3 regions of the Oceanobacillus luteolus genome follow, and region 2 is predicted to be linked to each of the others. Evidence: riboswitches for the same ligand, from Rfam matches in the RefSeq annotation. Region 2 holds a riboswitch; each other region holds the start of a gene.

The links. Region 2 has a riboswitch for thiamine pyrophosphate ahead of ACFSBH_RS11030 (Ykof family thiamine-binding protein). Riboswitches for the same ligand answer to the same signal wherever they lie in the genome.
Region 1: it holds a riboswitch for thiamine pyrophosphate, as region 2 does, so the genes downstream of both, thiW (energy coupling factor transporter S component ThiW) here and ACFSBH_RS11030 (Ykof family thiamine-binding protein) in region 2, are expected to answer to the same signal.
Region 3: it holds a riboswitch for thiamine pyrophosphate, as region 2 does, so the genes downstream of both, thiD (bifunctional hydroxymethylpyrimidine kinase/phosphomethylpyrimidine kinase) here and ACFSBH_RS11030 (Ykof family thiamine-binding protein) in region 2, are expected to answer to the same signal.

What each region holds. Positions count from the first base shown of each region.
Region 1 covers NZ_JBHUDE010000162.1:7,029-19,030, forward strand. The annotation lists gene ACFSBH_RS19000 (glycoside hydrolase family 13 protein) at 1-1,526, shown strand, start outside; gene motB (flagellar motor protein MotB) at 1,617-2,381, opposite strand; gene motA (flagellar motor stator protein MotA) at 2,374-3,156, opposite strand; gene thiW (energy coupling factor transporter S component ThiW) at 3,438-3,935, opposite strand; TPP riboswitch at 4,015-4,125, opposite strand; gene ACFSBH_RS19020 (aminotransferase family protein) at 4,433-5,785, shown strand; gene ACFSBH_RS19025 (APC family permease) at 5,839-7,245, shown strand; gene ACFSBH_RS19030 (CaiB/BaiF CoA transferase family protein) at 7,502-8,647, shown strand; gene ACFSBH_RS19035 (acyl-CoA dehydrogenase family protein) at 8,667-9,872, shown strand; gene ACFSBH_RS19040 (DUF3870 domain-containing protein) at 9,973-10,278, opposite strand; gene ACFSBH_RS19045 (sigma-70 family RNA polymerase sigma factor) at 10,915-11,550, shown strand; gene ACFSBH_RS19050 (YvrJ family protein) at 11,543-11,716, shown strand; gene ACFSBH_RS19055 (helix-turn-helix domain-containing protein) at 11,713-11,985, shown strand.
Region 2 covers NZ_JBHUDE010000048.1:1,672-13,673, forward strand. The annotation lists gene ACFSBH_RS11025 (L-lactate MFS transporter) at 1-1,188, shown strand, start outside; TPP riboswitch at 1,378-1,483, shown strand; gene ACFSBH_RS11030 (Ykof family thiamine-binding protein) at 1,609-2,223, shown strand; gene ACFSBH_RS11035 (ECF transporter S component) at 2,216-2,791, shown strand; gene ACFSBH_RS11040 (ABC transporter ATP-binding protein) at 2,788-4,449, shown strand; gene ACFSBH_RS11045 (energy-coupling factor transporter transmembrane component T family protein) at 4,430-5,182, shown strand; gene solA (N-methyl-L-tryptophan oxidase) at 5,425-6,552, shown strand; gene ACFSBH_RS11055 (MetQ/NlpA family ABC transporter substrate-binding protein) at 7,076-7,888, opposite strand; gene ACFSBH_RS11060 (iron-containing alcohol dehydrogenase family protein) at 7,904-9,004, opposite strand; gene ACFSBH_RS11065 (CaiB/BaiF CoA transferase family protein) at 9,064-10,290, opposite strand; gene ACFSBH_RS11070 (alpha-hydroxy-acid oxidizing protein) at 10,316-11,458, opposite strand; gene ACFSBH_RS11075 (enoyl-CoA hydratase/isomerase family protein) at 11,465-12,002, opposite strand, start outside.
Region 3 covers NZ_JBHUDE010000116.1:72-7,949, reverse strand. The annotation lists gene ACFSBH_RS13170 (PLP-dependent cysteine synthase family protein) at 1-921, shown strand, start outside; gene ACFSBH_RS13165 (bifunctional cystathionine gamma-lyase/homocysteine desulfhydrase) at 923-2,053, shown strand; gene ACFSBH_RS13160 (nuclease-related domain-containing protein) at 2,181-2,543, shown strand; gene ACFSBH_RS13155 (hypothetical protein) at 2,506-3,099, shown strand; TPP riboswitch at 3,678-3,791, shown strand; gene thiD (bifunctional hydroxymethylpyrimidine kinase/phosphomethylpyrimidine kinase) at 3,887-4,705, shown strand; gene thiM (hydroxyethylthiazole kinase) at 4,702-5,496, shown strand; gene thiE (thiamine phosphate synthase) at 5,477-6,094, shown strand; gene ACFSBH_RS13135 (GNAT family N-acetyltransferase) at 6,199-6,900, shown strand; gene ACFSBH_RS13130 (carboxymuconolactone decarboxylase family protein) at 7,127-7,567, shown strand.

The sequences.
Region 1 (12,002 bases), on a different contig from region 2:
ATGCCTTTCGTTGTATGGATGCAAATGAAACATGTTATTACACGGAGAGTGGTATTTATTCTGCCGCACCTGAGGATATATCTCATTATTTCTGTTTCCCGTATATGAATCAGGTTGATGTCTTTCAAGCTCCAAGCTGGGTAAAGGAAACGGTATGGTATCAGATTTTCCCGGAGCGATTCGCAAATGGAGACCCTTCCATAAATCCTGAAGGCACGCTGCCTTGGGGCTCAACAGCACCTACACCAACCAACTTTTTCGGCGGGGATTTCCAAGGTGTTATCGATCATTTGGATCATCTCGTTGAATTGGGAGTTAACGGCATATACTTCACTCCAATTTTCAAAGCATATTCGAATCATAAATATGACACCATCGATTATATGCAAATCGACCCACAATTTGGTGATAAAGAGACGTTTCGCCGGCTTGTAAAAGAATGCCATAAACGTGGAATACGTGTTATGCTTGATGCGGTGTTTAATCATAGCGGCTATTATTTCCCACCTTTTCAAGATGTGTTGAAAAATCAGGAGAAGTCAGCTTATACAGATTGGTTTCACCTTCGGGACTACCCTGTAAAACCAGAGCCGATACCAAATTATGATACTTTCGGTTTCGTTGGTTCGATGCCTAAACTGAATACAGAAAATACTGAGGTAAAAGCCTATCTGTTAAAAGTTGCACGCTATTGGGTGGAAGAATTTGATATTGACGGCTGGCGCCTCGATGTTGCGAATGAAGTCGACCATCAGTTTTGGAGAGATTTCAGAAAAGAAGTAAAGGCTGTGAAGCCAGATGCTTATATTTTAGGAGAGATTTGGCATGACTCGATGCCTTGGCTTCGTGGCGACCAATTTGACGCAGTGATGAACTATCCCTTTACAAATAGTGCCATCGATTTTTTCGCTAAGCGTGAAATGACAGCCGAAGACTTTGCAAATTCTATAACCAAAGTACTTCATATGTACCCAGCTAATGTAAATGAAGTGCAATTTAATTTACTGGACAGCCACGACACACCACGTATTCTGACACTAGCAGATGGGGACATCGATAGGGTGAAACTTCTCTATCTATTCCAACTATCTTTTATCGGAACGCCATGTATTTATTATGGAGACGAGATTGGGATGTCTGGTGGTCAGGATCCAGGTTGCCGAGCATGTATGATTTGGGACGAGACGAAACAAAACAAAGAATTATTTACATTTGTTAAAAACTTGATTGAACTGCGTAAAAACGTTCCTGCTTTTGGTAATGACGGTACTTTCAAGATTTTAGCTTTTGATAATCAATCCAATACGTTAATTTACCAAAAACAAAGCCATAACCGAAAGATCCTTTTTGCCATCAATAATAGCTCGAAAAAACAAGCTGCACATCTACCTGATTTTCAAAAGTCTTCTTGCAGTGAACTGCTCATAGGAAAAGATAGTGAAGCTGCTTATCATAGAGTACCGTTTGAAATGGAACAGATTGAAGTTCCCTCTATGGGCTTTCGGATATTTGAATATCGACTATAAATAAAAGTTCAATATCAACAATAAAACACCACCTCTAGGATACTGAAACCTCGAGGTGGTGTTATAAGAAACATAATTTCTACAATCCGCTTATTTTTTATTTAGAGTGATTAGTATCTCAACCCGTCTATTCTTCTGACGGTTTTCTTCCGTTGAATTTGGAACAGCTGGTTTATACTCTCCATATCCTTTCGCACTAAACATCGTCGGATCCAGTTTTTCATTTTCAAGCATAAGCTTCATGAAATTGACGGCCCTAGCGACACTAAGCTCCCAGTTCGAAGCATATGAGCTGTTCGAGATCGGAATATCATCCGTATGTCCACTAACAATGACTTCATGCGGCGGATCGAAGTAAAGAAGCTCTGCAACCTCTTCCGCTGTCTGCTTTGCATGCTCTTTTACTTCGGAACTGCCTTTATCGAAAAACACATCGTCGACAATAGTCAGCTTCAAGCCTTCCTCTGAGAGTGCTGTTTGGAATTTTTCTTCCAACTCATGCTCCTCGATATAGGTGTCGATGCTCTCTTTCATTTGCTCCAATGGTGATCGATCAGAAGTCCCTTCATCAGGAACCTCGCTTTCATCAGAATGTTCTTTTGGAATAGGTTTTTCATCGGATTCATTATCGTTCACCGGTGTCTTTCTAGGTAACTCCTCTTCCAGTATTCCAGCACCACCTAGCGAGAACTCACCACGAAATACTTGTGCCAGCTTCTCATATTTTTGGGAATCCACTTCACTGGCGGCAAACAAAATGATAAATAGTGCGAGTAGAAGCGTGAGCATATCAGAATAAGGAAGTAGCCAGGATTCACTAATTTCCGTCCGCTTTTTCTTTTTTCTCCTACTCATATGAATTCTCCTGTTTCAACTCGCCCGCTTCCTTCTCAGAAAGGAAAGCGTTCAGTTTCTCCACCATCATGGAACGGGAATGACCATAAGCCAACGAAACGATACCTTCTATAATCAACTCTTTTTGTTGTACTTCCTTTTTAGACTTCTCCCGTAATTTGTTCGCAAAGGGATGCCATAACACATACCCCGTAAAAATCCCCAACAACGTCGCAATGAATGCAGAAGAAATCGCATATCCCAAAGCATCTGTATCAGACATATCAGCTAATGCCGCAATAAGTCCTACTACTGCACCTAGTACCCCTAATGTTGGAGCATATGTACCAGCTTGCGTAAACACGCCTGCCCCTTCCTCATGCCTTTCTTCCATTGCTTCTATTTTCTTTATCAGAACATCTTTTATGTACTCTGTTTCCTGTCCATCCACCATCATTTGAATCCCACTGGATATGTAAGGGTCATTGATGGATTCTATTTCTCTTTCCAATGCGAGCAAACCTTCTTTCCTTGTCAGATCAGCCCACTCACCAAATTGTTGAATCAATGCTTTGTTGTCCAATTTCTGTTCTGTAAATAATATCCGAAAAAATGACGGGACTTTTCGAATCGTGCTTGCAGGGAAAGCTATCATTACTGATGCTACTGTTCCGAGAATAATTACAAGGATAGCCGCCAGATTGAATAAGGCTGATAAGCTCACACCTTTTAATATCATCCCTAATCCAATTGCAAGTAAACCAATTAGCAATCCGATTATCGTCGTTAAATCCAAAGATATCCACCTCAATTGCGATATATTTTAAGTTTGATTGTTTTCCAATTAACAACCCGGTCTTTTGCCCTATATCTTTTATCGGGATAATTCGGTGGATATCAAGGTATATTTTAAACGTAGAATGTTCTGTATTTTGAGAAGTATATCGATGCAAAGTTTATTTGTCTTTATTTAAGACTTTCACTTACATGAAATGGATAAAGAACACCAACTAAAAAGTTGACGTTTCCTTAACCTACTTTATAACTAGATCAGCAATATGTTTTTCTAATCTGTTATTAAAGTCTTCCATTACTTCGAGCCATACTCCGGTTATACAGTTTCGTAACAACAAGTAACCCAAGCATAGCACCGGATACACTACTGACTAGAAAAGCTGGGATAAAAGCAAATGCACCAACAGAAGAACCCATAAAAACATGGGCAAACGGAACCGCAAACAATGCGCCAATTATGCCGCTTCCGATACCTTCACCTACAGCAGCAAGTGACCTCTTCTCCGTTTTTTTATAAAGTACTCCAGCCAAGAACGCCCCAACCATTGCACCTGGAAACGCCAGGAATGTTCCAAGTCCGAGCATATTGCGTAATAAACTGATCATAAACGCAATGACAACAGCCGGGCCCGGCCCCAATGCAACAGCCGCCATGACATTGATGGCATGCTGCACTGGATACGCTCTTGCCACTCCTGCCGGGAACCAAATCAATTGCGCGCTGATTGTGCCAATCGCAATAAAAACTGCCATGGTAGTGATCAAACGTGTTTTATTCATCCTTTCACCTCCACTTTATAGGGAACCAAAGAAATAAAAAAGCCAGATCCATAGGACCTGACGGCAGAAAAAAGTATGAGAATTTACCTCACTACTTCCCTCCGCTGGTACTAACCAGATCAGGTCGATAAGAGTCGGAAAGAATAGCCTTTCCTCTCAGCCCGCATTGTAGGCACCCCTAGTAGTTTTAAAGCTTATTAGATTCGTGATAAGCTTACCAAATGTAGTGAGTATGTCAACTATGGAGATTTTTCAGCATAAGGTACTAAAAACCAAAAACAAAGTTGAACTGATATTATTTCCTCTTGACATCCGTACTAATTTTCGTTAAATTATAAATAATAAAACTATAATAGCTGCTTATTCTAATTGACTCTGTTGTACAAACAGAGCATTCCATTAGATAAAACCAGTGATATTGCGTGGATGTATGGCACAGAAAAACGCTATGCTTCCACCTATATTACTGGTTTTTTATATTAAAAGGAGGTATCACTATGGAGTTAGAAAAACTGATTGAACTAGACAAGAAACATTTTATCCATCCCACTTCATCGATACAGCAACAACAAGCTAATGGACCGAAAGCTATTATTAAAAAAGGCGAAGGAATTTATTTAACTGACAAAAATGACAACGTTTACATTGATGCCATGTCATCACTTTGGAATGTCAATGTTGGCCACGGAAGAGAAGAGTTAGTCGAAGCAGCTGCAGAACAAATGAAAAAATTAGCATTCAGTTCCACTTTTTCTACGTTTAGTAATGAGCCTGCTATATTATTAGCTGAAAAAATCAGTTCCATTGCTCCTAAAGGGTTAAATGCTGTGTTTTTTACTTCTGGTGGTTCAGAGTCCAATGATACTGCGATCAAACTAGCAAGGCATTACTGGAGAATTCAAGACAAGCCAGAAAAGAGAAAAATCATTGGACTTAATCGTGCTTATCATGGGGTGGCAGCTGCATCAACAAGTGCTACAGGTATCCCTGAATTTTGGAGCATGGCAGGTAAAATGATGGTTGATATTTACCACGCCGATAATCCATATGGAAATGGAACAGTAAAAGCGATCCAATCCCTTCGATCAGTCATTGAAAGTGAGGGACCTGAAACAGTTGCAGCTTTTATCGCTGAGCCAATTCAAGGAGCTGGTGGAGTACTTATCCCGCCGAAGGACTATTTTCAAGAAGTGCGCAATCTCTGTGATGACTATGGAATATTATTTATTGCCGATGAAGTCATCACTGGATTTGGACGAACTGGAAAATGGTTTGGTATTGAAAACTATGGTGTCACGCCTGACGTGATTTCTTTTGCAAAAGGTGTTTCAAGTGGCTACATCCAACTTGGAGGAGTGATTGTATCTGATCAAATCCATGATGTACTGAAGGATAAGTCTTCCGGAACATTATTCCATGGATACACGTATAGTGGTCACCCGACTGCAGCTGCTGTTGGACTGAAAAACATTGAAATTTTAGAAGAGGAAGAGCTGGTGGAGAATTCGAGAGCAATGGGAGAAGTAATGCTCGAAGGTTTTAACAAGCTGAAAGAAGACTTGGACATTGTTGGTGATGTTCGTGCTATCGGCCTACTCGGAGCAGTGGAGCTTGTGGAAGACCCTGCTTTAAACAAAAGATTTTCCAGAGATTTACAAGTAGCACCAAAAGTAATTGAAGCATTGCATCAAAGAGGAGTCATTTGCCGTGCTGTAACGTATGAAGATACAGATATCATTTGCTTCTCCCCTCCTTTAATCATTAACAAGAAGCAAATTGAAACAATGACCGAAAAACTGCACGATGCCATCAAAGAAGTTAGAAACGGACTGTCAGCAACTTTAAAATAACCTGCGATTTTGGTGAAGCATTTCACCATGGATTCCAGTAAGGGGGACGTGTAATGAATTCGGATCAACAATTACTTAAACTGCTAGGTAACAAAGATGTCCTAGCGCTCGCTTTTGGTGCAATGATCGGTTGGGGATGGGTTGTAACGACCGGGATTTGGATTAATCAGGCTGGATCATTGGGGGCGATCCTAGCATTTGTTATTGGTGGAATAATGGTTGTATTTGTTGGCCTCACCTATGCAGAATTGGCTTCGGCCATGCCGCTTGTTGGCGGTGAACTCGTCTATACCTATAAAGCAATGGGCAGAGTCATGTCTTTTATCACAACGTGGGCAATTGTTTTTGGCTATATATCGGTAGTTGCATTCGAAGCTGTGGCCTTACCAACAGTGTTTGAATATTTAATTCCAAACTTCAGCCAAGGATATTTGTATACGATTCAGGGATGGGATGTAACGATTACTTGGGCAAGTACAGGAATAATTGGCTCCATTCTAATTGCTTGGGTAAACTATCGCGGGATTAAGCTTACTTCTTTTATCAACATGGTTTTAACATTATTGATTATTATTGCAGGAATTTTATTAATAACAGGGAGTGGTATTTCTGGTACAACAGAAAACATGCAACCATTCTTTGAAAAAGGGTTTGCCGGACTTTTGACCGTCGTTGTCATGACCCCCTTCATGTTTGTCGGTTTTGACGTTATCCCTCAAGCAGCCGAAGAAATCAATTTACCTAAAAAACGTATTGGACAGTTATTAATTTTCTCTGTTGTTTTGGCAGTGATATGGTATGTAGCTATCATATTTGGTGTATCACGTGTCATGACACCTTCTGAATTAGCTACAACAAATTTAGCGACTGCAGATGCGATGGGGAAAGCCTTTGGCGGTAGTCAACTGATGGCAAACATTCTTGTATTGGGTGGAATTGGAGGTATTTTGACAAGTTGGTTAGGTTTTTATGTTGGTGGAAGCAGAGCAATCTACGCCATGGCTAAAGCAGGTATGTTGCCGAAATTTCTAGGGAAACTGCATCCGAAGTATCGGACACCACATAACGCTATCCTATTGATCGCCATTTTATCAACATTTGCTCCATTACTTGGACGTCCAGCTCTTGTTTGGTTCGTGGATGCAGGAGGCATCGGACTCGTGATTGGTTGGTCTATGGTGGCACTTTCCTTTGTCATCTTGCGTAAAAAAGCACCCGATATGGAGCGTCCATTTAAACTTCGAGGCGGCACACTGCTTGGTTGGATTGCGACCATTTCAGCATTTGCTATTGCCACTCTCTATTTACCGGGGATGCCTTCCGCTTTAGGGGTGCCAGAATGGATTATAATCGGAGTCTGGTTTTTAATTGGAACAATATTTTATAACTATTCAATGAGAAAATACGGTAAAGAAAGTGCCGATGCACATCTAAAGAAGGAAATCGATCGAATTGCATAAGAACACAAACGTATAATAATAAGTCTATACAAATAATTAAGAATATACTATAATAATAGTTAGAAATCATGTCAAGACGACTCCACGTCTACACCACATGATTCTTTACTACAATAATAAATTAACTGCCTAAACTGTTCCCTATCCCTGCAAGGATTGGTCCAACAGTCAGAAGCCAGTTCAAATGAATGTACAGACAACACTGTATCTCATTTGAGCTGGCTTTTTTTCATCCCTACGAAAGGAGGTAAAAATTTTGGCTTCAGCTTTATCACATATTAAAATCCTTGATTTGTCCCGTGTGCTTGCCGGTCCATATTGCACGATGATCCTTGGAGATCTTGGTGCTGAAGTATTGAAAGTTGAGGCTCCAGGCGGCAGTGATGATACACGTAAATGGGGTCCCCCCTTTCAAAATGAAGTCAGTGCCTATTACCTGAGTGCGAACCGCAATAAGAAAAGTATAACCGTTGACTTGAAAACAGATGAAGGAATTGCATTTATTAAAGAGCTTGTTAAGGAAAGTGACGTTATAATCAATAATTTCAAAACTGGTACGATGAAAAAATTTGGGCTTGATTATAATACTTTGGCTAACATTAATCCAGGACTCGTTTATTGCTCCATCACGGGATTTGGTGAAACCGGGCCATATAAAAATATGCCAGGCTATGATTTTATCATACAAGCAATGAGTGGATTAATGAGTATAACTGGCGATGAAAACTCAGGTCCACAAAAACTTGGAGTCGCCATTACCGATGTTTTGACTGGCTTATATGCCTGTATTGGCATCCAAGCCGCTCTTCACGAGAGAACGCAATCTGGTAAAGGACAAAAATTGGATATATCCCTATATGACAGTGCAGTAAGCTCCCTAGTCAATATTGGCAGCAGCTATCTGATGTCAGGTCAAATTCCCCAAGCTCTTGGTAATCGTCATGCAAATATCGTTCCTTATCAGACGTTTAAAACGGCAGACGGAGAGATTGTCATTGCAGTAGGTAATGACAATCAGTACAAGGCTCTATGTAATATTCTAGGAAGAACTGAACTGGCTATAGATGAGAGGTATGCAACAAATCCGGAAAGAGTTAAACACCGGCAACAGCTGGTTCCCATACTACAGGAGGCATTTTTAGAAAACACGTCCGCATATTGGCTGAAAAAATGTAGTGAACATAATATTCCATCCGGACCGATCCAGAATGTAGAAGAAGTGGTACACGATCCACAACTTCAAGCACGTGAGATGTTTATCAGTATGGATCATTCCACCGCCGGACGAGTCAACATGATTGGCAGTCCATTAAAGTTAGCGCGGACACCGGTAACATACCGACATCCCCCACCGGAGGCCGGTGAACATAATGAAGAAGTTAAATGGAGAATAAAACAATAAACCAAGGAGAGATGAACAAATGAACTTCGAATTCTCAGAGGAACAAAAAATGCTACGTAAAGCAGTAAGGGATTTTACCGATAAGGAAATTATGCCGTATATCGCGGAGTGGGACCGCGAAGGGAAATTTGAACCAAGCCTGTTTGATAAATTAGCAGATTTAGGCTTAATGGGAGTATGCATCCCAGAGGAATATGGCGGTAGTGGCATGGATTATAATTCACTTGCCATTGTATGTGAAGAGCTGGAGCGAGGAGATACAGCATTCCGCACGGCTGTATCCGTTCATACCGGCTTAAATAGTATGACGTTACTACAATGGGGTACTGAGGAACAAAAGCAAAAATACCTCGTACCTCAAGCTAAGGGTGAAAAGATTGGTGCATTTGGTCTTACTGAACCTGGAGCAGGCTCAGACGTTGCTTCGATGGAAACGACTGCAGTCAAAAGTGGTGATCAATACATTTTAAACGGACAAAAGACATGGATTTCGCTCTGTGATGTAGCCGACCACTTCCTTGTATTCGCATACACAGGCAGCAAATCGGAAAAGCATAAAGGAATATCCGCCTTTATCGTAGAGCGCACATGGGAAGGTTTTTCATCAAAAGCGATTAAAGGAAAATTAGGTATCCGTTCTGGTAATACCGGTGAGATATTTTTTGATAATGTAAAAGTACCAAAGGAAAACTTGCTTGGTGAAGAAGGTGAAGGCTTCAAGATTGCCATGTCTGCGTTGGACAACGGACGTTTCACTGTAGCAGCTGGTGCAGTTGGACAAATTATGGCGTGTCTTGAAGCAAGTGTAAACTATTGCCATGAAAGGGAGACATTTGGTAAAGAAATCGGCAAACACCAGCTCGTGCAACAAATGATCGCCAAGATGGAAGCGGGACTCCAAATGAGCAGACTTCTCGTTTATCGTGCTGGCGAATTAAAAAATCAAGGAAAACGCAACACCCGGGAAACTTCCCTCGCGAAATGGCAAGCTTGCGACTTTGCCAACCAGGCTGCAGATGATGCGGTGCAGATCCATGGTGCATACGGTTATTCAGATGAATACCCGGTCGAAAGATATTTACGAAACTCAAAAGCACCGGTTATCTATGAAGGTACAAGAGAAATCCATACCATTATGCAAGCAGAATATATATTGGGCTATCGGAAAGATAAACCACTTAATAAAATGCTGCCTGCTTGGAGCGCTGAAACCGTCAAACATTAAATCAACAACAGGTATCTTTTCATTCTAAGAAAAGGTACCTGTTATCATTCTTTTTACAGGTATTTTCACCATGGAAGGGTTCTCTGCAAATGAATGACGTTTACCTCATATTTTCGTACTGCTTGTACAAGTCTTTCAATGCGGAAGCCAGTGCGTTACCCGCTTTTCCAAGATAATGTTCTTTTATCATTTGAACAGGCTTGTCGATCCCATCTTGTAAACTATGTCCTTTCAGCAAATGTTGGATAAAGTCCCGTCCATGCTCTGTTGCCAAGGTACAACTCGCGGTCACAATCACACCATATTTTTTATCTATTTCAGCAGTGATTGTCAGTGTTTCATAAATATTTTTCGCTGCCATTCCAGAAGGGAATCTAGAGTGTCCCGCAATAAAGACTGTGTTCATATTCCTTCACCTCAAATTATTTTTTGAATTTTCTTTTACTATAAATATAGCATTAATTTTCATTACGATATAGTTTGTTTACGGAATAGAATTATCGTAAAAACTTCAAATTCTGCCACCCCAGTTTTTTCCTAATAAAATCCCTCCTGTAAGCATTTTTCCCATGTTTCGCACATAAACTTGAAATAAATACCATTAGAACATAGGCTCTGTAAATCTTTCCTAACATCATCAACGAAGCAGCACGGTCGTTATTACTGAATGTTATTCCTTTTTAAACAACCTGAATGGCATCTAACGCAAATCTGGATATATTTTAAAACCAAAACAGCCTTTTATTCTTATTGAATTGTAAAATTTCGCGCAACTATATACCCAGTTCTTTCAACCTGTTTGTCGAACACACTTACTAAATATTACATTTTTCTCTACTTTTTCAGGATGAAAAACCCAGTTATAATCTCCCTATGAGATCCGTTCAGCCACTAAACATCCTGATTTTTACCTCCATTCGTCAATAATCACTATTTTTAGTATAAATAGTAATAATTGTAAATATTTAATATAATCTAGTAAAAACAGGTTGTATTATAGGTAGCTATTTTGCCTTTATAAGTTGAAGGGAGGAAAGAAAGGATGGAGAAAGATAAAATTTCTGAAAAAGATCAGAGTGAATACACTTGGGCAAAGAAATTTATCGCTGAAAATGAATTGATTTTCCAAAATTATTTATTGCAGTCGTTCTTGCTGAAAAAGGAAAATTATTCGCTGCTGAATCAATCCATCCGTTACCCAACATCTGATGCTAATAAGGCTTTGGACCGAGCATTCCAGGAACACTTTGCTGAACTGAGATTAATCAGTCAACTCTCTAATGAATTAAGAAGGCATGCCATCCGTTATGATCAAAAAATCAACCTGTACAGAAACAGGCAACCGCTTATCTTGGACCAGCCCATTAATGAAGAAGAGACGCCAAGTCCATCTCTAGTAGATATCATTAAAAATGGTGACACATCTCCTTTAGACCAAGCTTTGAAAAACAGCTTAGACTTGGAAGCACATATTGAAGATCCAGCACTTTATCAAGCGATCTTATCTCTTACACCCCGGCAAAAACACATTTTAACCGCATCTTATCTGCTGAATATGTCAGATACTGAAATCGCAGCTAAAGACGGGGTCTCCCAGCAGTCCATTTCAAAAACAAGGAACAAAGCCTTGGAAATTTTGAAACAAAAATTAATGGCAGAGGAGGGAGAACATGGCTGAATTCTATACGCTTACCAGTCTGATTCCGTTACTGGAAAATGTTGGTTTCCCTTTGGTCGTAACCTTAATCCTGCTAATCCGTTATGAAGTTAGGATGGAGCGCTTGGAAAAGCATTCAAGGGATCTGACAGACACCATCAATAAATTAAGGAGGGATATTTCATGACTCGACTCATCGAACTAACCAAAAAAGTCCAGAAGCATAATGATATCAAATCACTGGAAATTGTTCTTAATTTATTCGAGCCAAAAATCAAAGCCTCTCTGAGACAAACTTCTCCTCAAGAACAACATGATCTTTATCAAGAGCTGAAAATAAAAGTCATTGAAATTGTAAGAAAATATGATATTAACGACACATGTGGATTTTGGGAATTTACAAATAGGTTAAAGGAACAACATGCACTTGATTGCAAGGATAAAGAAACATCTTGAAAATAAATATTTACAGG
Region 2 (12,002 bases):
GTTTTTACAAATCCCATGGTTGATCAGTACGGCTGGGAAACAGCACAGGTATCGACAGCGTTCAGTATTGCCATTTTCTTTTTAGGGATGTCCGCTGCTTTTATGGGGAAGTTTGTAGAGAAGCATGGTCCAAGAAAATCAGGGATGCTTTCTGCTTTGTTTTTTAGCGTTGGGGTTGCTGGTTCAGGCCTTGCAACATTAACCGAATCCTTAATGTTATTATACTTATTTTACGGTGTCATTGGTGGCATCGGGCTCGGAATTGGATATATCGCTCCGGTTTCTACACTTGTGAAGTGGTTTCCGGATCGCAGGGGACTTGCTACTGGACTAGCTATTATGGGATTTGGATTTGCCGCAATGATTTCCGGTCCCCTTGCAGCAGCCTTAATTGAAGCGATTAATATTCCTTCTACCTTTTTCATATTAGGGGCGATTTACTTTACTGTCATGAACCTTTCCTCCCTCTATTTAGCTCCTCCACCTAAGGGATGGTTGCCAAAAGGATTTAAGGAAAATGAAGCTTCTAAGCAAAAGATTAAACCGGATCTATCACAATTGACAGCAAATGAAGCCGTTAAAACACGTCGATTTTGGTTTCTTTGGTTCATGCTGTTCATCAATATTACGTGTGGCATTGCCATTCTTGCCGTCGCCTCACCAATGGCACAGGAAATCACAGGGATGACTGCGATTGCCGCAGCTACGATGGTTGGCATCATGGGTGTGTTTAATGGAGCTGGCAGGTTGGGCTGGGCATCGTTAAGTGATTATATCGGACGGCCAAATGTATACACCGTATTTTTCGTCATCCAAGTTGCCGCATTCTTTATGTTGCCTTTCGCAACGAATCCGATCGTTTTCCAAGTTTTATTGTTTGCTATTCTTTCCTGTTATGGAGGAGGATTCGCTTCGATTCCCGCGTACATTGGAGATTTGTTTGGAACGAAGCAACTGGGCGCTATCCACGGATACATCCTCACCGCCTGGGCAATGGCTGGTCTGGCAGGCCCACTCATCTTATCGCTGATTTATGATTCAACGAAAAGTTATAATCTGACCATGGTCATCTTTAGCTTATTGTTCGTCATTGCTTTAGCACTTTCACTATGGATACGATTGGATATCAAAAGAATTCGGAACGCAAACAAAACAATGCCATTACCTACGGAACAGAGAAGTATATAAAAATATAATCCCTGCCGGTTAAACTTAAGACCGCTCGCTCCAGAGCAGGGTTTTTACAATCATCATAGCGTAATACAAACCACATTCCTATCCACAGACTCCAGATACTTTTACGATTTACATCAACAAGCATATCCCCTTTACATTCTTTTCCAGCCATGGTATGGTACATGTAGAAAACTCAATATGCGTTAGCACTAGGGGAGCCAAAAAGCGGCTGAGAAGAACAAGTGAGTTCTGACCCTTTGCACCCGATCTGGATAATACCAGCGTGGGGAAGTGCGGTCGAAATGTTTTACTGAAACGATGTTTTTTAGAGCAATCTATTAAACTTTGAGTGATACATACATGTAGACTGCATTCCCCCACAGGGAACGCAGTTTTTTTATTGTCAAAAATACTTTCGGGGAGGAATTTTCAATGACAAATCAAAACCAAGCATGTACAAAGAGCGATATCGCAGGAGCAAGCTTTTCCATCCATCCAATGAGTGATTCTTTCATCTCCATCATTAAAGATGCTTTAGAAAAGACAGATACATCAAAGGTCTATGTGAAAACCGACGATGTGACGACGACAGTTAGAGGAAAGCTTGTCCATATTTTCGACGTGACGAAGGCAATCTTTCTCCATGCAGCAAGTACAGGTGAACATGTGGCATTCCAAGCAACCTACTCACTCGGCTGCCCAGGAGATTCACAAGGAGAAGCATATATGGAAACCGATGATGCCCCATTAAATACAGAGTCTATAAAAGATATCGAACAATATGTGGCAGCGAAGTTTTCCCTTTACCCACTTGGGGGCGGGAATTATATGGATGTTATTTATGACCAAATTGAAGCAATGAAGGAATATGTGAACGTCTCTCCCGCCCATTATTCCACTCGATTAGATGGTGATGCCAGTGATATTTTCCGTGGATTGGAGCAAGTGTTCACTGCCACAGTTGAACGCGGATCGAGTCACACCGTGATGACTGTCTCCATCTCAGCGAACAGTCCGTCCCACAAAGGAAACGGTGCAGATGAATAACTGGCGTTTTAAAGAAATCGTGGTGATGGCAGCACTTGCTGTCGTCTTTGGAGTCGTCTATCTTGCCTTTTTACCACTTGGTAGTTTGCTAGTTGGCTTTATGGGACCTATCGGGTATGACTTTATTTTCGGCATTTGGTTCATCGTTTCGATTATTGCAGCCTACATCTTGCAAAAGCCAGGTGCAGCATTTTTATCAGAAACCATTGCCGCTATGATTGAAGTACTTCTTGGCAATGCGGTCGGGCCGATGCTCATTGTTACAGGAATGGTGCAAGGGATTGGAGCCGAAGCTGTTTTTGCCGCTACACGCTGGAAAAATTACTCGACCTGGGTATTGATAGCAGCCGGAATGGGCTCATCCGTAACAAGCTTTATATACGGTTACTTTATGAGTGGATATGCTGCACTTGCCACCGAATACGTCATCGCCATGTTTGTCGTTCGCTTAATCAGTGGAGCACTCATTGCCGGTCTCCTAGGAAAAGCACTCAGTGAAGGGCTTGCAAGGACAGGCGCTCTATCCAGCTTTGCCTTAGGTAAACAACAGAGGAAAGATGCTGCATGAAGCCATTACTGCAGGTCGAGAATCTATCGTTACGCTACGAGATGGAAAAACAGAATGTCCTCTCTTCACTCAACTTCAAGCTGAATCGGGGGGAAAGCGTGCTGCTCTTAGGGCCAAGCGGAAGCGGAAAAAGCACCCTAACCTCCTGCTTGAATGGCCTTTTCCCAAGAGAGCTGGACGGAGAAATGAGTGGAAATGTATTTGTACATGGCGTCGAAAACAGGGAAACGAAACCTGGTGAAAGAAGCCAAGCAGTCAGCGTCGTCTTCCAAGATCCAGAAACACAGTTTTGTATGATGACCGTGGAAGATGAAGTGGCATTCGGTTTGGAAAACATCGGAATAGCCCATCAGGAGATGGAAGAAAAAATTGATTCTGCACTAGCACTCGTGAATATGCTGCCTTATAAAAAAACAGACATAGCCACCCTTTCCGGCGGGCAAAAGCAAAAACTGGCACTTGCTTGTATCCTTGCACTGAAGCCGGAGCTTATCATACTCGACGAACCGACAGCAAATCTGGACCCGATTGCAACTAGGGATTTCATCTCCACCCTTAAAGATTTGAAAAACAATCTGAACTTCGGATTAATCGTCATTGAACATAAGCTCGATGGGTGGACAGAGATTACGGAGCGCGTAATTTTACTTAATCAGCATGGTGAGATTTTTCACGACGGATCGATACGTGAGGTCATTAAGGAAAAAGGGCAGCAATTAAAAGAGGAAGGGATTTGGATTCCAAGGGTAACAGAGCACATATTACGTGAACATCCTTATCTACAGGAGCCTCCTTTAACGGTGGAGGAGTATCGAAGAAATCCTGTTTTGTTGGCAGATAGAGAAATCGATCAGCCTATTAAAACTGAAAGCAATACTGTTCCCCTGCTGGAAGCGAAAGATATCTCATGGACGGTCAACAAGCATGAAATTCTCCATAATATTTCACTTACTTTCCATCAAGGTGAGTTTGTTGCAATCGTAGGAGCCAATGGAAGTGGAAAAACCTCGCTCTCCAGAATGCTTGCGGGACTAAGGCAACCAACCACTGGAAATCTATTGGTTCATGGAAAACCAATCAAACAATGGAAGGAATCCATGCTGCGACAAGAAATTGGCTATGTTTTTCAAAATCCGGAGCACCAATTCATTACAAACACGGTTTATGATGAAGTCGCCTTCAGTCTTCAGTGGAAAGATATGCGACCGAGCCAAGTTCAAGAAAAAGTGGAAGAAATTCTTGATACTTGCGGGCTGCTGAAGTTGAAACATGCACATCCATTTACACTTAGCCAAGGGCAAAAGCGCAGACTGAGCGTTGCCACGATGCTTATTGACAATCAGTCCCTGCTCCTGCTCGATGAGCCGACCTTTGGTCAAGATGCTCACTCTAATCAAGAGCTTATGAAACTATTACACAAAAAGCATCAGACCGGTGCGACACTTATCATGATCACACATGATATGGATCTGATCCATGACTATGCGACTCGAGTCATTATCATGAAGGACGGTAGAGTCGTTGAGGACTGTTCACCAAGCGAATTATGGAAGAGTGATCCAGAAAAATTGGAAGCTTGGCAGCTTACCCTACCAGTCGCCGTCCAATTAAAAAATATATATGAAGAGGAAGTAAACGATGTTCTTACAACGACTTAATCCAAGCTATAAGGCAGTGACGATCATCGTGTTCATTATATTTCTTGCAACGATTTTCGAACCGGTTACACCACTCTTATTCTTAATTTGGACTTTTGTTGTCACATTCCTTTTTGGTGGTGTGAGTTTGAAAAAGTATCTTCTTTATTTTACGCCGTTTATCATCTTTGCGCTTGGCATGCTTTGGACATCAATTGCCTTTGCGGATACACCAAATAATCCGAGCGATACGATTAGCTTATTCGGCACGAGTTTACCAAAGGAATCCGTACTTACAGCGCTCGCACTCTCACTGCGTGTACTGAATGTTGCCGCCCTATCGCTTATGTTTGTGTTCACCACGAACATCGTCCACTTTATCCTTAGCATGATGCAGCAATTAAAGCTGCCACCAAGGATTGCTTACGGCGTTCTTGCTGGCTACCGGTTCTTACCGATGCTGAAGGATGAGTTAATGATCATCCACGATGCCCATCGTATCCGTGGCGTAAATCAAGCAAAGACAATGCGGGAGAAATGGCAAAATTACAAGCGTTACCTGATTCCCCTCCTTGCCAGCGCGATACGCAAAGCGGAGCGAACTGCCATGGCAATGGAATCGAAAGGATTCACTGGGGATAAAAGTCGAAGTTTCTATCGACAATTCTCTATACAAAAGCAGGACTTCATATTTTCGATTATCATGTTGATTGGATTTACGATATCTTATTTGATTTCCTATCAGCTTGGTTAAGTAAATAACGGCATTATCACGCTGCTTTCACTGATTCGTGCCCAATGGAAATAAGAAATGAAATACTGTACAATGGATATAGACAAAGAGAGAAGTGCATCAACACTTCTCTCTGCAACCTCTACCGTCAGGGCAGGGGTTGTCAAAATTTAGTTATTATGTTGAGGACCACCTTTTTGCTTGTGACGGCGTAGGGTGGTTTTCTTTTATCTTTTTAAACTGATGATTGGGAGGTAAAATACATGGACTTTGATGTAGTGATAGTTGGTGCTGGCACTGCTGGAATGGCAGCGGGGTATTTTTTATCGAAAAGAGGAAAGCGGGTTGCCCTCATTGATGCCTATGATCCACCGCACACGGAAGGATCAAACCATGGAGAAACTCGGATTATCAGGCATGCATACGGGGAAGGATCGCATTATGTTTCTATGGCTCTGCGTGCGAGTGAATTATGGGGGGAATTAGAACAAGAAGTTGATAGAAAAATTTTCTATAATACCGGTGTGTTAAATATCGGAACAAAAGATTCTGCTTTTTTGAAAAACGTCATCACAACTGCAGATACTTTTAACCTACCAGTGGAAGTTTTGTCAGCTGAAGAAGTAAATAACAGATGGCCCGGATTTAAACTGGAAAAGAATTTAGTAGGCTGTTTTGAAAAGACCTCTGGTGTACTATTAAGTGAAGAAGCCATACGAGCTTATCGAGAACTCTCTTTAAAATATGGCGCAATATTGTTGAGCAACGCGAAAATCGAGAAAATGATTGTGAATGATTCTAAAGTAGAGGTTCGCCTTGATGGAAAGAAAATAAATGGAAATCAATTATTAATTACAGCAGGCAAAGGAACGAATCATGTATTATCACTGTTAGGATTAGAACTCCCATTAACACCGCTTCGAAAGACGTTTTCCTGGTTTCAAACGAATGAAGAAATTTACAACGCTGCAGTTTTTCCTGCATGGACTTTTGACGACGGGAATCAGACATACTACGGCTTTCCAAGTATCGAGAAATCCGGATTTAAAATTGGAAGGCATGATGGCGGAATGCCAGTAGATCCTTTAAAATCTCTGGATAAGTTCGGGCAACATCCTGCAGATCAAAGCGATGTAACTGATTTTGCCGAGAAACACTTTTCATCTTTAGGACCACATAATATAGGCAAGGTATGTACATATAATATGACGCCTGATGGAGATTTCATCATCGATAGACTACCAAACTACAGCAATATCTTCGTAGCAAGTGGATTCTCAGGTCACGGATTCAAATTCGGAAGTGTTATCGGAGAGATTCTGAGTCAGATGATGATAGATAAAGATACTGATTTGGATATAACTCCCTTTGCTTTGAGCAGATTTGTGTGAAGATTTAACTGATAGACCATGTGATTTTCTCGTCCATATTAACTAGATTACCCGCTCCATAATTCAGAGATAAATAAATCATAAGAAAACCTCCTCAATAATTAGATATACTGTTTCATGCAATCTAAATTATTGAGGAGGTTTTACTATTACTTCATCTCTGTTCCAGCGTATGGTGATCCGCAATCCAGTAAAACACAGGTCCCTATATCTTTTGGTCATAAATAAATTCGCACCCCATATGCAGGAATTCGCACCATTCTCGTTCAAATTCGCACGCTACCCCCATAAATACGCACCAACCACGTTCAAATTCACACGCCAACGGCATAAATACGCACCTACCCCGTTCGAATTCACACGCCTCTTGCAAAAAAGCACACCATCTCAGCCGTAATTCGCACCATAACCACAGGATTGGTTACCATCCTAGCTTCAAAGCATTACTTTTCTCTTGAAATTCCGCCACCCCTGATAACAAAAAGGCTGGCAACATCATGCCAGCCTCTTTGTATATTCTATCTTACCAACCAGGAACAACAGAACCTGAGAAGCTTTCTTCAACGAATGTTTTCACTTCATCAGATTGGTAGATTTCGATAAATTGTTTTAATGCTTCATCATCTTTATTCTCTTCACGAACAGCGATCAAGTTTACAAATGTAGAATCTTGCTCAATAAAGATGGAGTCATCTTTAGGGCTAAGTCCTGAATCCATTGCAAAGTTCGAGTTGATTGCAGCGATATCCACTTCACCTAATTGACGTGGAATTTGTGCGGAATCCAGTTCAATAAATTCATAGTTGTTTGGGTTCTCTACAATATCATTTACTGTAGCATTAACGCCAAGTCCTTCTTCCAATTTGATTAAACCAGCTTGTTCAAATAATAGTAAAGCACGGCCACTGTTTGTCGGGTCACCTGGCAGTGCGATTTGTGCACCGTCTTCAAGCTCGGAAAGATCTGTTATTTTCTCTGAGTAAATACCCATTGGGAATGTAACGGTATCCGCCACTTTAATTAATCCTAAATCACGTTCTTCATTCATATGGTCGAAAAACGGCTCAGTTTGGAAACTGTTTAAATCAAGCTCACCTTCAGACAAGCTGACATTCGGCATGACATAGTCACTAAAAGAAACAATTTCAATTTCTAGTCCTTCTTCTTCTGCAAGCTCAGATACTTTTTCTAAGATTTCTTCATGAGGACCTGCTGTCACTCCAACTTTAAGCTTTCCATCTTCTAAAAGACCTTCTTCCGCTTCATCCGACCCGCCACATGCAGCCAATAATGCTACAATACTTGCTAGAATTGCTGTTAATAATAACTTCTTCATGTTTTATCCTTCTTTCTAATTGTTTATTTTATTTTTTGCTTCCACTGAATGAATTGCAGATAAAAGCTTATCCTCGTTAATTTCTTCTTCCATTAAATGAATCGATTCTTGAGGTAACAGTATCTTTTTAATGATCCGCCCTAGAAGTTCTTCATCTTCTGGATCAATCGATAAATGCTTCAATGAAGTAGGAAATTCCCATTCCTCATAAAATGCAAGCAGCTTATGTAGCTCTTCCTCTTTACCTTCCAAAGCAAGTTGAACTAATACACCATAAGATACAATCTCTCCATGTAATATCCCCTTCACATCTGGGGCCTCGGTCAAGCCATTATGGATCGAATGTGCACCGGCAATCCTGCCTGCCTTTTCACCAAATCCACCGACCATACCGCCAGCCATAATAATCGTTTCAATTACACGAACGAGTGCATCTGTAACCTCATTTTTTGAAACTGCTTCGAGGGCATCCTTTCCATCGTCCAGTAAAACATCTCTACACTGCGTTGCCGTAAACTGGGATATCTGCAGCCAGACAGGATGTTCCTTATCCCTATAAAAAGCTCTGACTAAAGCATCAGCTTCGTAGTACTTTGCCAGCGTATCCCCAATTCCTGCTTTCAAATATTTCAATGGTGCTTGAGCAATGATTTCTGGTTCAATAAGTACAAGCGTATTCGCTACAGGAAATTCCGTATAATGGGAATGGGTGCCATCCACATGATAAAAGACACTTAGCGGAGTCCATGCTGCACAAGTAGCTGCAATAGTTGGAATGAGCACCGACTTGATTCGGGCTTCAACAGCAGTAGCCTTAGCAATATCTAATGTTGTTCCACCACCAATACCAATGACAGCATCTACTGCTTCCGCTTCATATTTCTTGGACAGTTCTGCAACCACTTCTAAAGTACAAGGCCCATCGACAAATGTAATATTGGAATGGTTAGAAAGCGTTTCTGGTAAATACGGAGAAGCCTCAGCCCATGCTTTCCTACCACTAATAATCGCTATCTTCTTTACGTCTAATTCGGAAAGGAGCACATCCAATTCTTTTAAGACGCCTTCCCCAATTCTGTAGTGACCAGGTGCACCTTTAACAATTGCTGTTGTCATTTTGAATTCTCCTTACCGTCTTTTTGAGAAAACTTTACATTCAACATTTCGACAGCAACCTAACGTCCGGTTGCATCCACTAAATCATTTCTACCGTGAAGCACACCCTCATCAACGAACCTTTCCACCTCTTCAACCGCATATCCAAGCTCTGTCAACACTTCTTTATTATGCTGTCCAAGTAGTGGTGCCGGCTTCGTTAGTTTTCCTGGTGTCTCAGAAAACTTAGCAGGGAATCCGAGAGTCTTCATCAAGCCGCCAACGGGATGTTCGTATTCCAAGATCATATCGCGTGATTGAATCTGTTCATTATTCAACGCTTCATCATAGGACAAAATTGGTCCAGACGGAATTCCGTATTGATCTAATAGTTGCAGCCAATAGTCACTGGATTCCTTTGTGAGGACTTGTTCCATTTCAGCTTCCAGTTCTGCGACATTTTCTGCCCGTATGCTGTTTGTCAGGAAACGTTGGTCCTTTATCCATTCCGGTTTCTTTAAGACATAAAGACATAGTTTCTCCCAAAGTTTCTGGTTACCTGCTCCAATCAGGATAAATCCATCTTTCGTTTTAAAACCTTGATATGGTGCTGAAACACGGTGCGCTGTTCCATTTCGCTTCGGAACTTCACCTTTACCGAAGTAAGCAGCAGCTTCCCACACCGTCCAAGCGAGCCCAGCATCAACAAGTGATATGTCAATGTACTGGCCTTCTCCACCTTTAAGGCGGTGGATATAAGCTGAAAGGATGGATTGAATCGCAGTTTGCGCTGCAGCAATGTCATGTATTGCAATTCCGACTTTCGCTGGCTTTCCTTCTTTATCACCCGTCATATCAATCATTCCGGAAAGCCCTTGGGCCATGATGTCAAAGCCACCTTTTTTACTATAGGGACCTGTTTGCCCGTAACCAGAAATGGAACAGTAGATCAAATTCGGGTTGATTTCTTTTAATGTGTCATAATCGATTCCCAGTTTTTTCGTTGTACCAGGACGGTAGTTCTCTACAAAAACATCTGCATCTTTGACCAGATCATATAATACACGTAAACCAGCTTCTTCTTTAAGGTTAAGACAGACGCCTCGTTTATTCCGGTTCACCATCATATACATATAGCTTTCCTCATCGATATAGGGTCCCATAGAACGTGTGTCATCACCAATCGGATATTTCTCCACTTTAATGACATCGGCTCCCATGTCACCTAATACCATGGTGCAATATGGTCCTGCCAATACTTGAGAGAGGTCCACTACTTTCATACCTTCCAGCGCTTGTTTCATCATGATGCATCCACCTTCCCTCTTTCACTTATCGCTTTACAATATATATATCGCGAGCATCCTTCACTTTGATAGCTCCAGATAGCGCTAGAGATACTTTTGTTTCCTGAATGAAGTTTTCAATTACTTTTTCTACACCTTTTTGTCCGTCGATCGCTAGTCCATATACAAAAGGTCTTCCTAGTAATATTGCATCCGCTCCAAGTGCAAGTGCTTTGACAACATCTGATCCACGGCGAATCCCGCTATCAAGTAAGACAGGAATCTTTCCATCCACTACCTCAGTAATGCTCGGAAGGATATCAATACTAGAAACGGCTCCATCCAATTGACGGCCTCCATGGTTGGAGACGACAATACCATCCGCTCCACTTTCAATTGCTCGACGGGCATCTTCCGGATGTAAAATACCTTTTAATAGAATAGGAAGGTCGGTCCATTTCCTCAGTTCAGCAACATGTTTCCAGTTGAGCGTCGGATGGTAAATATTTTCTAGAATTCCTTGAACAACAGACTCTTTGTCGACGTTAGGTAACGTTGCTAAAAATACATCATCTGTTAGATAATTTCCTGTTCCATACCCTTCTCTTAACGGAGAAAAGTGATTTCGCATATCTTCTTCACGCCAACCAAACATAAACGTATCAATCGTTAAAACAATCGCTTGGTAACCTGCTTTTTCCGCACGTTTCACCATACTGTAAGATATGTTTTCATTATTCGACCAGTATAGTTGAAACCATTTTGGACTTGTCCCAGAAGCTTCGGTTACATCCTCAATGGAGTAACTGGAGGTGGTGCTTTGTATAAACGGAACATGATGTTTGGCAGCAGCTTTCGCAACGGCAATCTCCCCGTCCTCGTGGGTGATCTTCAACATACCAACCGGTGCTAATAAGAATGGATGCTGATATTTATGGCCAAACAATTCAATGCTCGTATCCACCTGAGATACATCCTTTAAATACTGCGGAACAATCGAGTAGTTTGCGAAAGAAGCTACGTTGTTTTTTAACGTTTCTTCTCCACCGGCTCCTGAGCGTGTAAAGCCGAAAGCCTCTTTTGACATCTTCTTTTTAGCTTCTGCTTCCAGTTCCTCTGGACCGAAAGGGAAGGAAGCACCTGATACAATATTTTCTAAGAATGAATCACTTGGTTTGGTTGTTGTCACGATTAATCACTCTTCCTTCAAAAAAATTGGTTTTCTTTTCTCCATGAAAGCTTGGATCCCTTCCAAATAATCATCCGAACTGTATGATTCTAGTATCATATTGGAAAGGGCTTCGGTTTCTGTATTTTCTCCATCGATAATTGCCTGTATGACTTGTTTAATACCAGAGTTGGCAACTGGAGATTTTGTAAGTATCCGTCTAGCAAACGCATCAACTTCATTCTCAATTTCTTCAGGTTCACAAACATAATCGATTAAACCGATTTTCTGTCCTTCTTCCGCCGAGATGAGTTTTGCCGTATAGAGCATTTCTTTCGTTTTAGACGGTCCAATTAAATTGTATAGTCGTTTCGTACTGGATAAGTTATAAACAATTCCAATGTTCGCAGAAGTAATTCCAACCTTACTGCCTGAAGTTGCGAATCTGAAATCACATGCATTCGCAAGTTCGAGGCCACCGCCAATTGCGAGTGTTTGGATCATCGCAATCGTCGGGCGAGGAAATCGATACAGCTTTTCAATTGCCCCGAGCGCAAAGTCGTTA
Region 3 (7,878 bases), on a different contig from region 2:
AGAATAAAACAAAAGTTAAACCAATTAGTTGGGCATACACCAATGTATGAAATTACTTGCTATGAATTGCCAGAACAAGTAAGACTTTTTGCAAAGTTAGAGTTTTTAAGTATTGGGGGCAGCATTAAAGATAGATTAGGTTTTTATCTCGTTGAACAAGCAATCGAGGAGGGAAAACTGCAGCCAGGAAGCACCATTATTGAGCCGACAGCAGGGAATACCGGAATCGGATTAGCGCTTGCAGCAATTCAATATGAATTGCAGGCAATATTCGTCACCCCTGAAAAATTCAGTGTGGAGAAACAGACTTTAATGCGGGCACTTGGAGCAAAAGTGGTGAATACACCAACAGAGCTCGGAATGGAACACGCTATTAAAAAGGCCAAAGAGCTGGCTGAAGAAATTCCCGATGCTTTTTTACCTAATCAATTTCATAATGAACATAATCCAAATACGTATTACAACAGCTTAGGACCTGAATTATTGGATGATCTTGATGGAAAAGTTGATGTCTTTATTGCAGGAGCTGGTTCAGGGGGGACGTTTACTGGTACAGCCCGCTATCTAAAAGAAAACAAACAACAAGTCAAAACAGTCATTGTAGAACCTGAGGGTAGCATTTTAAATGGCGGCAAACCTGGTCCCCATAAAACAGAAGGAATCGGAATGGAGTTTATCCCAAGATTCGTTGATACCGATTTGTTCGATGAAATTTATACGATTTCCGATGAACAGGCATTTACTAGAACAGCAGAAATAGCAAAAGCAGAAGGATTGCTTGTCGGAAGTTCTTCTGGAGCTGCATTGGAGGCTGCATTACAAGAAGCCAAAAATGCACCACCGGGAACAAATATTGTCACTATATTCCCTGATAGCAGTGAACGATACTTAAGCACAGGAATATACAAAGGAGTGGAATAGGATGAGAAAGAAAACAAGATTAATACATGGTGGAGCGGATATCGATAAAAACGTTGGTGCCATGTCGCCACCGATTTACCAGGCAAGTACGTTCAAACAAAACGGTGTTGGTAATTTTACTTATGAATATGCCAGAACAGGTAATCCGACACGAGACGCCGTAGAAACGTTGATAGCAGACTTAGAAAAAGGAAAACGTGGATTTGCTTTTGCTTCTGGAATGGCGGCAATTGCGGCAGTAATGGATTTATTCCAAGCGGGAGATCATATCCTATTGACTGATGATGTCTATGGCGGGACGTTCCGTTACATGACAAAAATCTTAAACCGTCGAAATATTGATGTAGACTTTGTTGATTCAAGTGATTTGGACAAGGTGAGAGAAGGGATCCGCGAAGAAACAAAAGCTATTTTCATCGAAACACCGACTAATCCATTGCTGAAGATTACCGACATCAAGGAATTAGCAAACATTGCGAAAGAGAAAAACGTATTGCTGATTGCTGATAATACATTCAATACACCATACTGGCAAAACCCGATTGATCTGGGAGCTAACATTGTCGTTCATAGCGCTACGAAATATTTAGGGGGGCATAGTGACCTTGTAGCAGGACTTGTCGTCGTGGACGATGAAAAGCTTGGAGAAGAAATCCACTTTATCCAGAATGCTTCTGGTGGGGTATTGGCTCCAAATGACAGCTGGTTGTTGGTTCGCGGAATCCGGACATTAGGAATTCGTATGGAAGAAATCGAAAGCAATACCCAGAAGATTGTTGAATATCTAGTGGATCATCCGAAGGTCGGCAAGGTGTATTACCCAGGATTACCAGAGCACCCGAATCGTGATATCCATGCTAAACAATCTGGCGGGTTTGGGGGAATGGTTTCCTTCACCGTGGAGAGTGAAGAAAAGGCATTAGACGTATTAAATAAAGTTCGCTACTTCTCTCTAGCTGAGAGCCTAGGAGCCGTTGAAAGCCTCATTTCCTTACCGGCAAAAATGACACACGCTTCGATTCCAAGAGAACGAAGACTTGAATTGGGAATAGAGGATGGCTTGATTCGAATTTCAGTAGGTTTAGAAGATGTAGAAGATCTTATTGAGGATTTGGATCAGGCTTTACAGTAAATAAATGAAAATTGACAGCTGCCTTCGTCGCTTGGATGGAGGCAGCTTTTTGGTCTGTGAAAATGAAAGAATATTGAGATTTATGATATAATAAGTTGGACAGCTTTAATAAAGAGGGGGGTGAAAAATGAGAGTTATTAAACGCTGTAAAAAATCTAGAGAATTAGTGCTCTTTGAATTGCTGAAAGATAGAAAAGAATTAACAACACGGGAAAATCATTTTTATGATAATCTAAAAAAAGGTTATGAAGGTGAAATGCAATTCTCCAAACTTATCGAACAATCAGAGGGGAATGGCCTCGTTTTATATGATTTGCTTTTTGAGTCAAAACAGACGACTTTTCAAATTGATAGTTTAATTGTGACAGCGTCTAAAATCTATTTGTTTGAAGTGAAGAACTATAATGGAGAGTATTATTTTGAAGGTGAAAAGTTTTATAAGAAACCACGTTTTGAAGTCGTTAACCCCGCATCAGTTAAGCAGAACTGAATCTCTTCTTCGGCAACTGCTCCGGAGTATTGGCTCCAACAAGTCAATTTCTTCTTTTCTCGTATTTATCCATCCTAGTTTTATCCTATATCAAGCACCAATTGATAAACCGATCATATTCCCCAATCAAATAAAAAAGTATCTTGATTCAATTGGCAATGAAAACCAAAGGTTAAGTGAAAATGACGGAAGACTTGTCAAAAGATTAATTAGCTTAAGTAATGACAATTCACGCTACCAACAACTCCCTAATTTTGAATATCAAGATTTGAATAAGGGAATTACCTGTGCAAACTGTAGAAGACTGTTTGTCCACATTGTTAAACGAAAGTGCATTTGTGATGCTTGCGGTCATCAAGAAAATGTTACAGGTGCGGTTTTAAGAGCTGTAGATGAATTTAAGATTTTATTTCCCGATAAGAGAATAACCACAGTTCAGATACATGATTGGTGCCAAATTGTAGGTTTTCGGACAATACGTAGAATTTTATCACAACATTACAAAGCTGTCGGAACTGGAAGATGGACCTATTATATAGACTCTAATAAGGCATAGCTTTTCTGATGCTATTTTTTCTAAGGACATGAATGAGTTTGGGGTCACTCTCTTCATGTCCTTATTTCGATTCTAAAGACATGAATGAGTTTGGGGTCATTCTCTTCGTGCACTTATTCCGGTTCTAAGAACATGAATGAGTGGCAGGGATAATCTTTTCATGTCCTTATCCCGATTCTAAGAACATGAATGAGTGGCAGGGGTAATCTCTTCATGTCCTTATCCCGGTTCTAAGAACATGAATGAGTGGCAGGGATAATCTCTTCATGTCCTTATTCCGATTCTAAGGACATGAATGAGTGGTGGAGACAATTCCTTCATGCTCTTAAACCGATTCTAAGGACATGAAAGAATAGTAGAGACAATCTCTTCGTGCACTTAACTCGATTCTAAGGACATGAATGAGTAGTAGAGACAATCACTACATGCACTTAACCCGACTCTAGTTATATTCTTTTATAAAAAAATACACATACCAGACATACTATTACGTTCTTAATATTACTCTATGGTCATTTCCTTGACACTCTCCAACCAATCTGGCATCCTATTAATTGAATACAATAAAATAATACAATAATTACTACTAGGGGTGCCCTATAATGGGGGCTGAGAGGAAAGCCGGTATGCTTTCCAACTCTTTTGAACCTGATCTGGGTGATGCCAGCGGAGGGAAGTAGTCTGGAATGTGTTTGCCTTATACTAGACTTTCGATTGTCAGGTTCATTAATTTGGACCTGGCATTTTTTATTTGAAAAGTAAAGACAAAAAGGATGGAGGCAGAATCATGACGAATATTTCATGTGCATTAACAATAGCGGGGTCAGACCCAAGTGGCGGGGCAGGGATACAGGCGGATTTGAAAACATTTCAGGAGTTGCAAACCTATGGTATGTCGGTGATCACGTCACTTACCGCTCAAAATACAACTGGTGTTCAGGGAGTGCATCATGCACCGATTGACTTCATCAATCAGCAAATTGAATCTATCACAAATGATATCCCAGTACATGCTTTTAAAACTGGCATGTTGGCAAGTGTTGAGGTCATGGAGACGGTCGCAAAACATGCAGCAAAGATTGATGCACCTTTTGTAATGGATCCAGTAATGGTCGCAACGAGTGGCGATCCGCTGATTGCTGAGGAGGCGCAAGACTATTTGAAAGCCCACTTACTGCCGTTAACAACTGTAGTGACACCAAATGTTCCAGAGGCAGAGACAATCACCGGGCTCACGATTCGTAATCTTAACGATATGGAAAATGCGGCTCGAATGATTGTGAAAAAGTTTGGTGCAAAATCTGCTCTCGTTAAGGGAGGTCATATTATTGATAAAGAGAAAGCTGTCGACGTGTTTTATGACGGGGAAAGCTTCCATCGCTTTACGAGTAAACGAATTTACACGAAAAACACGCACGGAACAGGATGTACGCTATCGGCAGCTATTACAGCTTATTTAGCAAAAGATTATCCAATTTTACAGGCGATTGAATATGCAAAAACATACATAACACAGGCAATCGAACATTCCTTGGATATTGGAGAGGGAAGCGGTCCAACGAACCACTGGGCACCAAGGATAAAAAAGGAGATGGAAATATCATGAACGAAAAAATCATTCAAAAAGTGCGAGAAAATATACCGTTAATTCATCATTTAACGAATGCCCCGACAATGAATTTTGTTGCGAATGGTACCCTTGCTTTTGGAGCAAGTCCAGTGATGGCTAAATCAATCGATGAAGCTGCGGATATGGCCAAGAATGCCGATGCGGTTTATATAAATATCGGTACAGTAGCCGCAGAAGATATTCCAGCAATGATAGCTGCCGGGAAAGCAGGAAATGAAAAAGGTATTCCAGTCCTTGTTGATCCGGTTGGGAATGCCGCAACTCCTTTCCGTTCCCAAGCTGTAGACAGGATACTGGCTGAAGTGAAACCGACTGTCATCAAGGGTAATGCTGGTGAAATCGCCCATCTTGCGGGAATGGACTGGAAAGTGAAAGGTGTTGATTCAGTCGGGGATGGAAATATTGAGGATGCAGCAAAACTTGTTGCTGAGAAATATGATACAGCTGTAGTCGTGTCTGGTAAAACCGATGTCATTTGTGTCGGTGAACGTATTTTTACCAATGATACCGGTCATCATTATCTAACACTTGTAACAGGAGGCGGATGTTTGCTTGGTTCGATTATGTGTAGTTGTTTATCTACGGATGACTCCATTGAGGAGCAGTTACTGACGGCTGTTGAGTTTTATGGCTTGGCCGCAGAATATGCAGTTGCCCAGGACCATGTAAAAGGACCGGGAACATTTATGGCTACATTTCTTGATGCACTTTCTATGGATGCAGCAATACTAAAAGGAGAAAAACAACATGAATCCATTAACAGCTAAACTAAGAAAATACTTTGTGATGGGAAGCCAAGATTGTATCCGTGATCCAGAAGAGACATTACTAGAGGCAATCCAAGCTGGTATCACCACATTCCAATATCGGGAAAAGGGGCCAAATTCACTCAGTGGCGAAGCGGAAGTCGAGTTGGGAAGAAAACTGAGAAAAATATGTAAAGATCATGGAGTTCTTTTCATTATAAATGATAAGGTCGATTTAGCGGAAACCTTGGATGCTGATGGAATTCACGTTGGCCAAGGAGACGCACCTGTGGAAAAAGTAAGAGAGCAATTTCCAGATAAAATTATTGGACTCTCTGTCACCAGCGTCGATGAAGTGAAGAAAAGTCGAATCGACTTGGTCGATTATGTGGGGGCAGGCCCAATTTACGCCACACAAACGAAGCCTGGAAAGAAGCCTGCTGGACTTGCTTGGTTGCAAGACATCCGGAAATTGCATCCTGAATTACCAATCGTAGCGATCGGTGGTATAAAGCCGGAGAATGCTGATACGGTATTGGATGCAGGCGCTGATGGTTTGGCTGTTGTTACTGCCATATCTCATTCTGATCAGATTAAAGAAGCTGTACACAACCTATAAAACTAAAAAGCAAAACGAATGGCCACTCGTTTTGCTTTTTAGTTCTTGAAATAGAATATAGTAGTATGAAATAATGACATAATACTATATTCGAGGTGAAACTAGTGACTATACTATACAGCGGCCACTTGAAAACTAAACATAAAGATTTTGTTGTAAAGCGTTTGTCTACAAAATATATCTCTGACATCTTATTACTTCAAGATACTGTGATGGAGCAGTTGGAGGATAAAGCAAGTTTAGAAAAACTATCACAAGATGAATTCCGTAACATCCTTGAAGGAAACGGTTTGATGATTGGTGCATTTGTGGAAAACAAGCTTTTTGCGATCCGTGCACTATTAATTCCGCCAATTGATGATCATCATTTAGGTAGATTTGCAGGATTAACACAAGAGGAATTACCAAAAGTGATTTATCAGGAAGTTTCTCTCGTCCATCCTGAGTATCGCGGAAACAGGATGCAGCAGCAATTAGCTCACCTCATCATGAATGAACTGGAAAATTCTCAGCTAGATTTTCAATACGTTTGTTGTACAGTAGCCCCCTTTAATATTCCGAGTTTAAAGGATAAATTTAACCAAAGAATGAAAATTAAAGCTTTGGAAAAGGTCTATGGAGAAAAATTGCGCTATGTTTTTATAAAAGATTTACTGAAAGAGGATGAACTCGAAAGAGAAGAGAATAAATTCATTCCCATGGATGATATTGAAATGCAACAAAGACTACTTGCATCAGAATGGGAAGGAATTCAGTTGGTAGTGAATAAAGACAAGTTTTACATACAGTATACAAAGCGTCCTTAACAAGGAAACAGGAGAAAAAATTTAGAAAAAATCTTATAAGTCCTAAAATAAGCTACCATGATACTAATGGTAGCTTGTTTCATTTATTGATAAAGGAAAAAGGAGAATAGACCACAGAGAAAGAATATATTGTTAAGGGAGAGTTGAGAATCAAAAACGGAAATGGGGTAGTAAAATGAGTGGTCTCGTCAATAAGGGATTGGTGAAAGGTGCCGGCTTGATGAACATGGATAATCGGATCAATTATTTTAAAGTTGCACCTAAAGCATTGGAAAACATGCTGGAGATGGAGAAGTACACGAAGAAAACGGGAATAGATAAATTACTAATCGAACTTATCAAATTGTGGGTATCACAAATTAATGGTTGCAGTTACTGTATAAACATGCATACAAAAGCTGCTAGAAAGCGGAAGGCGACCGACGAACAGATAGCTCAGTTACAAACATGGGGCGAAACAGATATCTTTAGTCCTCAAGAAAAGGTTGCGTTGGAATTAGCAGAGCATGTTACTTTGATTTCGGAAAAGAGAGTTGATGACGAATTATATCAACGCGTAAGAGAACATTATGATGAAAAGGAATATGTAGATTTAATTGTAATCATTAATCAAATCAACATGTGGAACCGGCTGGCAATTTCAATGGGGAATACGGTTAAAGATTAGCTGATCCATAATACGTTAGGGGAAAAGAAATATTCTGGGTTATTACTGATTTAAAGTGATTGGACAAAAGGTGAGTAATACAAATCGGCTCTCCCTCACCTTTTATAAAAACCTCAAACTGTCCGCGTGAGGTTGTAACGATACATATCTATACTTTTGGTGGTCATTCGACAGGCGGGATGCTAGGTTTGAAATACGGCATCCATGCTCAAGGATCATTGAATAAAATGATCATAGGCGGGGCGTCTACATCCTATAAATATATGGAGCACCCAGATCGTAATATAAGGTTAGCCAGAAATTACTGGTTG